Halorhodospira halophila: one gene and its partner. The protein of the gene in region 1 interacts with the protein of each later gene in a pairwise test. Links are inferred from orthologs where the notes say so. Each region holds a gene or a part of one and is shown in the gene's direction. Other genes may lie near its edges.

Region 1 (5,262 bases):
GCCCGCACCCACCGCTGTACCGGGCGGAATTCGGTCACCGCCGCCCGCCCCTGCTTGCTGACGCGCACCTGGCGATCCCGCGGTGCGCCGGGCAGGCGCTCCAGAGGCGCGTCCACCCGCACCGGCATCGCCCCACGCACCCGCCCGGCCAGAAGCGCGGCGTAATGCTTTTCCACCTTGCCCTGGCGAAGCTGCTCGTGGAGCCGACGCAGGGTGGAGCGCCGCTTGGCCAACATCAGGCAACCGCTGGTCTCTTGGTCCAACCGGTGAACCAGCTCAACGAAGGGAAGGTCTGGCCGAATACCCCGGATCGCCTCGACCAACCCGACACGCACGGTAGAACCGCCATGCACAGCAAGCCCCGACGGCTTGTCCAGGATTAGCAGCCGTTCATCCTCGTAGAGGACCCCATCGCGCAGTCGCGCCTCTAGGCCGTCGGGCAGCCCGCCGGAAGCGACCTCAGCGGGCTGACGCTGCCCCGAAACCGGCGGTATGCGCACCACCTCCCCGGTGCTCAGGCGGCGCGTGGGCCGCGCCCGCCCCCCGTCGACCCGGACCTCCCCCTTGCGCAGCAGGCGATAGATCCGGCTGCGCGGAACGCCCTTGAGCTGGCGCAGGAGGAAGTTGTCGATTCGTTGCCCGGCCTCTTCGGCCAGTACCTGATGGTGTCGAACCTTGGGATCAGAGGCACTCATTCGGAAATTTTAGCAAAAGAAGAAATTTGAAGGGTGACGCAAGTCACTGATACAATTAGCCGCACGTGGCGACCGGTTAAGCCGGGATCCGCGACGACGGGTTTCATGCAGTGTCGCACCTCGTGCGGCACTGATTGCAGCACCAGAACGAGACAACGGGCCCGCGCCCGGACGCGGCGCGGGCCACTTGACCACGACCAACAAGCCCTGCGCCCCTTCAACAGGAGTCGAGCGCGGATGACACGGACGGATCTGTCGCACTGGATGGTCTGGCTCGCCGCCTGGTCGGCGCCACCAATGTCGCCCGAGCGGCCCTTGGTGGCGTGGCCAGATACGACGCCGACGTACCGGTCCGTCCTGTCCGGCGGCCTGGAAGCGATGGCGGCAGGGCTGCGGAGATTGCGCACCCATGAAAAGAATGCTGATCAACGCAACTCAGCCGGAAGAGTTGCGCGTTGCGCTGGTGGACGGCCAGATCCTCTACGATCTCGACATCGAGGCGCCCTCCCGCGAGCAGAAAAAGGCGAACATCTACAAGGGGATCATCACCCGGGTTGAGCCGAGCCTGGAGGCCGCGTTCGTCCAGTACGGTGCGGAGCGCCACGGCTTTCTGCCCTTCAAGGAAATCGCGCCCGCCTACTTCACCTCGGCGGATGGTCAGCGGAACACGCCGAAAGACGGCCTGCGCGAAAACCAGGAAGTCCTCGTCCAGGTCGATAAGGAGGAGCGTGGCAACAAGGGCGCCGCGCTGACCACTTATATCAGCCTGGCCGGGCGCTACCTGGTGCTCATGCCGAACAACCCCCGGGCCGGCGGCGTGTCCCGCCGGATCGAAGGCTCCGATCGCGCCGAGATTCGTGAAAGCCTGCGCCAGCTCGATGTCCCGGAGGGCATGGGCTTGATCGTGCGTACAGCGGGCGTGGGGCGCAGCACCGAAGAGCTCCAGTGGGACCTGGATTACCTGCTCAAGCTCTGGGACGCCATCCAGAACGCCACCGCCGAGCGCGCCGCTCCGTTTCTGGTCTACCAGGAGAGCGACGTCATCATCCGCGCCCTGCGCGACTATCTCCGCTCGGACATCGGCGAAATCCTGGTTGATGACGACGAGGTCTTCGCCAAGGCGCGCGACTTCATCGAGCAGGTCATGCCGTACAACCGGCAGAAGCTCAAGCAATACACCGACCCGGTGCCCCTCTTCTCGCGCTACCAGATCGAGAGCCAGATCGAGTCGGCGTTCCAGCGGGACGTGCGCCTCCCTTCCGGCGGTGCGATCGCCATCGACCATACCGAGGCGCTGATCTCCATCGACATCAACTCCTCGCGCGCCACCAAGGGTGCTGACATCGAGGAGACGGCGCTTAACACAAACCTCGAGGCCGCCGACGAGATCGCCCGGCAACTGCGCCTGCGCGACCTCGGTGGCCTGATCGTGATCGACTTCATCGACATGGGTCCGCCGCGCCACCAGCGGGAGGTGGAGAATCGGCTGCGTGAGGCGGTCAAGGCGGATCGGGCCCGGGTGCAGATCGGGCGAATCTCCCGGTTCGGCCTTCTGGAGATGTCCCGGCAGCGCCTGCGCTCCTCGCTTGGTGAGGCCCACCAAGAGGTCTGCGGTCGGTGCGGCGGCCAGGGCACGGTGCGCAGCGTCGAGTCCCTGGCGTTGTCGATTTTGCGCATCATCGAGGAAGAGGCGATGAAGGAGAAGACCGGGCGCGTGCTCGCCCAGCTCCCGATCGAGGTCGCCACCTTCCTGCTCAACGAAAAGCGGGCCCAGATCGCCGAGCTCGAACACCGCTACGGCGTGCACGTCCTGCTGATCCCGAACCGCAACCTGGAGACCCCGCATTACGACGTCCAGCGCGTGCGTACCGACGAGGGGCTCGAGCAGAGCGGCTCCAGCTACAACCTGGCGACACCCGCGCCGGAGCCGACCGTCATCGAAGCGGGCCTGCCGGCCAGCCGGCCACCGGCACCCGCCGTGCAGGGTGTAACCCCCAGCGCGCCGGCGCCCGCGCCGGAATCGCAACAAACATCGGACGCTGCAGCCGGGGATGGCCACCAGGAGGAGGATGCCCCGCTGAGTTCGATCTTCCGCCGTCTCCGCGGCCTGCTGTTCCAGAGCGCGCCCGGCGACGAGCGCACCGAAGAGGGGGATTCCGGACGCGAGAAGAAGCCACGGTCCCGGAGCGAGCGGAGCTCCAGTGATGGCAACGGCTCCAGCACCGGCCAGAACAGACGGGGAACCCGGCGCGGTGGCCGCTCCCGCGGCGGCGGCCGGAGTCGACGCAGCCCCGGCGGTGGTGCCAGCGAGGGCGGCAACGGTCAGCAGCAAAACGAGCAGGAGAGCCCGTCGAAGGGCGCGTCGAGCGAAGCGCCCCGCGCCCCGGATGAGACCAAGGGGCACGGTGGCAACGGCGGCAAAGGGCGTTCCACGGGCGGCAAGCGCAAGAATGCCGGTGGCAACGGCAAGGCTGAGGCCACCGCCGAGCCCCCGGAGGACGATGCCCAGACCACGGACGCTGACAGCGGCAGCACCCGGCAGGACACCCCCTCGGCGGCAGCGGGTCAGGACGACACCTCCCGCAACGCCGAAGCCCGCTCCGCCCGCAGCGGTCGCAGCCGCCGCGGGCGCCGCGGGGGTCGCCGGCGCCGTCGCTCCAGCAACGGCAACGAGCACGCCGACGGATCCACCACCGCCTCAGGCGCGGAGGAGAACGGCGACACGGGGCCGGAATCCCCGGCACCTGACCCGGCGGCTGCCGCATCGCCCGCCACTTCCACGCCGGCGGGCGCGGATGCGGAGAAGACGCCGGACAAACCTGCAAACGCGCCGGACCGGGCGGATACACAGCCCCCGAGCGCGGGCGGGCAGCAAGATGCCCCGCGGCCAGACAAGGGGAACCGGAAACCGGGGGACAACGGAAAGGCGCGCGCGGAACAGAAGCCCGCCACCCACGCGGAGGCGAAAGCGGAGAAGACCGCCCCTACCCCGAGCGCGGAGACCGGGGATGTACAGCCCTCACAGCCGTCTGCTGGCCCCGCGCCCCGGGGAAGCGCCGACGATGCGGCCCAGGGCAACGGCGGGCGCAAACAGGTCCGCTCGGGGCGTCCGCGCCGACCGAAGCAGGCTTCTACATCCGGAACCGAGGCATCATCACCAACCAGCGATGATCGCACCTCGACCCACGCGGAAGGTGAAGGGGCGGAAAAGGCCGAGTAACCGCCGCCCTATCCGCCCAATAACGGTTGACTGCGGGCGGCGTCACGCCGCCCGCAGTCTTTCGTGACTAGCCCTGGTTCCGGCGTACCTCGTCGATCAGCCCATCGGCGGCATCCTGGATCAAGTCGAGCACGTGCTCGAAACCGCGCTCACCGCCGTAGTACGGGTCGGGCACCTCCCGCTCACTGCGGGTGCGGGCGTAATCGAGAAAGAGTCCGAGCTTGTGCTTGTGCTTCGGCGGGCAATCGGCTTGGAGGATGCCGAGGTTGGCCTCGTCCATAGCCAGGATCAGATCGTGCTCCTGGAAGTCGTAGCGCTCCACCTGGCGGGCACGCAGGTCACTGATGTCGACCCCGCGCCGCCGCGCGGCCTCTTGGGCGCGCTGGTCCGGCCCTTTGCCGACGTGGAAGTCATGGGTGCCCGCGGAGTCGAGGTCCACGTGGTGGTCAAGTCCCTCCTCGCGCAGGCGCTGGCGCAGCACCCCCTCCGCTGTCGGCGAACGGCAGATATTGCCCATACAAACTAGAAGTATCTTCATTTTGCTTTCCTGATCAGTCGGTTCCACGAAACCTGCACCCTACAGAGACCGCACCTTTTTACGGTTGAGGTGACTGCAGTCGTCGAGCCACTGCCTCCAAGTCGGCCGGCGTATCGACGCCGGGACCCGGACGCTGTTCGGTGACGGCAACCTGGATCGCAAAACCGTGCCACAGTGCCCGGAGCTGTTCCAGCGACTCAAGCTGCTCCGGCGGCGCCGGTTCCAGCCCCGGGAAGCGGCGCAGGAAGGCGACGCGGTAAGCATACAGCCCCAAGTGCCTGAGCCACCCGCCGGCCGCCACCGTCGTGTCATCGATCGCGCCGAAGCGCTCCCGGTCCCAGGGGATCGGCGCCCGGCTGAAATACAGGGCGTGGCCACGCCGGTCCCGCACCACCTTGACCACCGAGGGCTCGAAAAGCTCACCGGCCTCCGAGATCGGGGTTGCCAGCGTGGCGATGGCGGCTCCGGGATCGGCCCCGAGTCGTTCGGCCACCAAAGTGACCAACCCCGGCGGCATCAGCGGCTCATCGCCTTGCAGATTGACCACGATGGCGTCATCGACTAGCGCCAACCGATCGACCACCTCGGCAATGCGGTCCGTGCCGGTCGGGTGATCCGGGGCGGTTAATAAAACCTCCGCCCCGAAGTCGAGGCAAGCCGATTCAATGCGCCGGTCGTCGGTAGCCACCACAACGCGCTCCGCGCCACTCTCGACCGCCCGCCGGTGTACATGCCGGATCACCGGCTCGCCGAGCAGATTGGCCAGCGGCTTACCGGGCAGCCGGGAAGCACCGAAGCGAGCCGGTATG
Region 2 (4,349 bases), on another replicon or contig:
GCTCGGCCACGACGGCCCCTCCCTGTATCGATTCCGACCCGCCTCACTCTACCAAAGCCTGTCCCCGTGCCCGACCCCGCGCCTCGTCGACCCCCAGGGCGACCAGGAAGGCACCGGCGAACAGCACCGCACACAGCAGGATCGCCGACTGCAGGCCGACGGCCGCCTGCAGCGCACCAACGCCGACCAAGCCGCCGGCGGCGGCCAGCTTGGTCGCCAACCCCCAGAACCCGAAGAACTCCGCGGCACGCCCCGGCGGTGCGAACAGGCCCACCAGCGTCCGCCCGGCGGACTGGCACGAGCCCAAGGCCAGGCCGGCAGCCACCCCGGCGGCGAGGAACACGTACTGTGCCTGCCACTGCGTGCCCAGCCAGCGGTTGAGCGCTTCGGTCAGCTCCGGCGTGAGCCAGATCAGCAGGATCGCCACCACCCACATCACCAGGGTCACCATGTAGGTGCGCTTGGCACCGAAACGATCCTGGGTCAGGCCGAAGCCGATGGCACCGGCCGCCGCCGAGAACTGGGTCACCACGAACATGATCAGCCGGGCCCGCTCGTCCCAGCCGATCACCTGGGCCCCGTAGATGAAGGCGTAGGCGATGACGATGGCCAGCCCCGACATGGCCATCAGCAGTGAGACCATAAACACGGCCAGATCGCGCAGGTAGCCGAGGCTGCGCAGGGTGCGCCCGACACGCTCGGCACCGAGCCGGATATAGCCCCGCCCGGCCGGCAGCCGGCGCGCCTGGCCGCGCTCGCGCAGCCACAGGAAGGTGGGGATGGCACAGATCAGGAAGAACGCGGCGGCGAAGGGCCCCACCCAGCGGATGCGGTCGAAGTTCTCCTCACTGACCTCGCCGAGGACCAGCACCGTGAACGCGGTGGCGAACAGCCCGCCGATGTAGCCCAGCGACCAGCCCAGCCCCGAGACCCGGCCCATCTCCCGCGGCCCGGCGATATCCGGCAGGAAACCGGCGATGAACGCCTCGCCCATGGAGTAGGCGTAACTGGAGATCACGATCAGCACGAAACCGAGGACGACGTATCCCGGCTCCACCCAGTAGAGCGCCGCGGTGGCGGCGACGGTGGTGATATAGCTGAGGAAAAGGAAGCGGCGCTTGGCCGCCGCGTAATCCATGACCGCGCCGAAGATCGGCGCGGTGGCCACCACGCCCAGATAGCTCAGCGCCAGCGCCGTGCTCCACAGCAGGTTGCCCAGCCGGTAGTCGTCGCCGCCGTCGCCGACGATCACCCGTGTGAACAGGTCGCCGTAGATGACGGTGATGATCAGCAGGGTGTAGGCCTGATTGGCGAAATCGAACATCGCCCAGCCGAACACCTCGCGCCGCGGCGCCCTGCTCGTTGCCCAGACCACGGGACCTCCCGCCAATCGGCCACCTTACGCCGGACACCGTACAGGGAGAGCCGCCCGGCGGCTAGCGGGCGGCGGCGGAGTCCGGTACCCTGAACGGCATGAGCGAAACTCACCTGACCGATCAGCGTTTTACCGACCTACCCATCCACGACGCGGTGCTCGACGGACTCGATGACGCGGGCCTGACCCACTGCACCCCGATCCAGGCGGAGACCCTGCCCCGGACGCTGGCCGGCGGCAACATCGCCGGCGAGGCGCAGACCGGAACCGGCAAGACCGCCGCCTTTGTCATCGCCACCCTCCACCATCTGATGAGCCATCCGGTGGACGAGGACGCCGTCGGCCCCTGGGCGATCATGCTCGCCCCGACCCGCGAGCTGGCCCTGCAGATCTACCACGACGCCGAGCAGATCGGTGCCTACACCGGCCTGAAGTTCGCCGCCGTCTACGGTGGCACCGGCTACGATTCGCAGCGCCAGCAGCTCCAGGACGGGGTCGATGTCATCATCGGCACACCCGGGCGGATCATCGACTTCTACAAGCAGAAGGTCTTCAGCCTGCGCAACATCGAGGTGGTGGTCCTTGACGAGGCCGATCGCATGTTCGACCTCGGCTTCATCTCGGACATCCGCTTCCTGCTCCGGCGCATGCCCCGGGCCGAGCAGCGGCTCAACCTGCTGTTCTCCGCCACCCTCTCCTACCGGGTCATGGAGCTGGCCTGGGAGCACATGGGCGACCCACCCCGGGTGGCGGTAGAGAGCGAGCAGCGCACCGCCGATCACGTCCGCCAGACGCTCTACCACGTGGCCAAGGAGGACAAGACCTCCTTCGTGGTCGGGCTGCTGCAGCACATCGACCCACGGCGTACCCTGATCTTCGCCAACACCAAGCGCGCCGCCGAGCGCCTGGTGGGCTACCTCAAGGGCAACGGCATCGAGGCGGCGGTCATCTCCGGCGACATCCCGCAGAACAAGCGCGAACAGCTGCTTGAACGCTTCCGCAGCGGCGATCTGCCGGTGCTGGTCGGCACCGACGTGGCTGCTCGCGGGCTGCACATCGACGCCGTCAGCCACGTCATCAACTTCGACCTGCCCAACGATCCGGAGGACTACGTCCACCGCATCGGGCGCACGGCGCGTGCCGGCGAGAGCGGCGATGCCATCTCCCTGGCCTGCGATGAATACGTCTTCTCGCTGCCGGACATCGAGGCGTACCTGACCGAGAAGATCCCCTCGGCGCCGCCGCCGCAGGAGTATTTCGCCGAGCTGGCGCCGCCGAAGATGCCGCGCAAGCCGCGCAACGGCGGAGGCCCGCGCCGTTCCGGGGGGCAGAACGGACGTGGACCGTCTTCGCGCCGGCGCAGCAGCGGGGCGCGGAGTTCGCGCTGAGGCGTCTGGTCTCGCCCCGCGCGGGCGTGTCATAGTCGGAGGCGAGGGGCGCGACCGCCGGGGCAGACAAGGCGAACGGGAGACCATGTACGACTTCCTCAGCTACCGCGTAAGCGATTACATGACCACGGCGCCGAAGACGGTGGGCCACGAGACCCCGCTGCGCGAGCTCCAGCGCCTGTTCGACGCCCACGACTTCAACGGCGTGCCCGTGGTGGACGAGCAGCAGCGGCTGCTCGGGCTGGCCACCAAGCTCGACCTGCTCAAGGCGTTCACCTTCACCCCGGACGCCATGGTGCCGCGCTACGACGCCATCATGGAGCGTCCGGTCCACGAGGTCATGACCCGCGAGCCCATCACGGTGCCACCGGACCTGCCCCTGACCCGCGTCCTGCAGCGCATGGTGGACATGCGCACCAAGGGGTTCCCGGTGGTCGATGACGAAGGTCGCGTGGTCGGCGTGATCGCCCGCGAGGATCTGCTTGGCGCCCTGCGGGACGCCACCAGCAGCACCGGCTAGGCAGCAGAGGGCCGCACCCCCATGAACCCGTCTACCCTGGTCGGCATCATCGGCGGGTTGATCCTGGTCGGCTCCGTGCTGTTCATCGCCGCGGAAGAGGCGCTGGTCTTCCTCAACTTCCCCGGCTTGGCGATCGTCATCGGCGGCACCCTGGCTGCCACCTTCCTCGCCTACCCCATGGACGAGGTCCTGCGGGTCTTCCGCCTGGTGTGGATCGTCATCCGCAACGAGCGCGTCTACACCCGCGACGACATGGAGGAGCTGATCCGCATCTCGCAGCTCTGGTTCAAGGGTGACGTGCGGGCGGTGGAGGACGCGCTGGAGAACGTGGCCAACCCCTTCCTGCGCACCGGGGTGCAGCTGCTCATCGACCTGACACCGGAGGAGGACATCCTCGACCTGCTGCAGTGGCGCATCCAGCGGCTGCGCGCCAAGGAACACGCCGAGGCGCAGATCTTCCGGGTCATGGCCTCCTTTGCGCCGGCGTTCGGCATGATCGGCACCCTGGTGGGGCTGATCAACATGATGTTCATCCTCGACGACGGCGACATCGCCCAGATCGGCCAGCAGATGGGCGTGGCACTGCTGACCACGTTCTATGGCATCCTCCTCGCCAACCTCGTCCTCAAGCCCATCGCGGTGAAGCTCGAGCGGCGCACCGAGCAGCGGCTGGTGACCCTGAACATGATCCTCCAGGGCATCTCGCTGATGTGCCAGAAGCGCAACCCGACCCTCATGCGCGAGACGCTGCACTCGTTCATCGCCCAGTACAAGGACGAGATCCGGGACCCGGACCTGATCCAGCAGCTCGAGGAGACCAGCCAGCGCGCCGCGGCCGCCGCCAACTCCCCGACTGGCGGACAGGGCGGTGGCAGGCCGGAGGCGCGCGGCGGCGGCGACCGCCCCGCCGGCGCCGAGCGCTGACCCCGGGGGCAAATCGTGGCCGAGCAGACCCCCAGCAACCGCCGCACCCGACAGTTCAACCGGCAGGTCCAACCGGAGGGCGACAAGGAGGAGGACAACAGCTGGCTGCTGGTCTACCTCGACGTCATCACCCTCCTGCTGA

Evidence for each region. Proteins that work in one complex are often made in the same cells at the same time.
Region 2: the proteins of rne (region 1) and CCR79_RS10755 interact in binary tests that used the Escherichia coli proteins (3 or more experiments, as listed by UniProt). The link is inferred for Halorhodospira halophila from one-to-one orthologs.

The regions. Positions count from the first base shown.
Region 1 is NZ_NHSN01000001.1:49,897-55,158, reverse strand. The notes cover bases 778-4,115. They hold rne (ribonuclease E), read left to right. Parts: upstream 778-1,104; coding sequence 1,105-3,915; downstream 3,916-4,115. Other genes in these bases: CCR79_RS00225 (low molecular weight protein-tyrosine-phosphatase), read right to left, coding at 3,983-4,115. In the rest of the region: CCR79_RS00235 (RluA family pseudouridine synthase), read right to left, coding at 1-695; more of CCR79_RS00225, read right to left, coding at 4,116-4,453; kdsB (3-deoxy-manno-octulosonate cytidylyltransferase), read right to left, coding at 4,512-5,262. UniProt on the Escherichia coli protein: Endoribonuclease that plays a central role in RNA processing and decay. Required for the maturation of 5S and 16S rRNAs and the majority of tRNAs. Also involved in the degradation of most mRNAs.
Region 2 is NZ_NHSN01000025.1:305,004-309,352, forward strand. The notes cover bases 639-3,618. They hold CCR79_RS10755 (DEAD/DEAH box helicase), read left to right. Parts: upstream 639-1,473; coding sequence 1,474-2,763; downstream 2,764-3,618. Other genes in these bases: CCR79_RS10750 (MFS transporter), read right to left, coding at 639-1,324; CCR79_RS10760 (CBS domain-containing protein), read left to right, coding at 2,849-3,283; CCR79_RS10765 (motility protein A), read left to right, coding at 3,305-3,618. In the rest of the region: CCR79_RS10745 (rubredoxin), read right to left, coding at 1-10; more of CCR79_RS10750, read right to left, coding at 44-638; more of CCR79_RS10765, read left to right, coding at 3,619-4,207; CCR79_RS13910 (OmpA family protein), read left to right, coding at 4,223-4,349.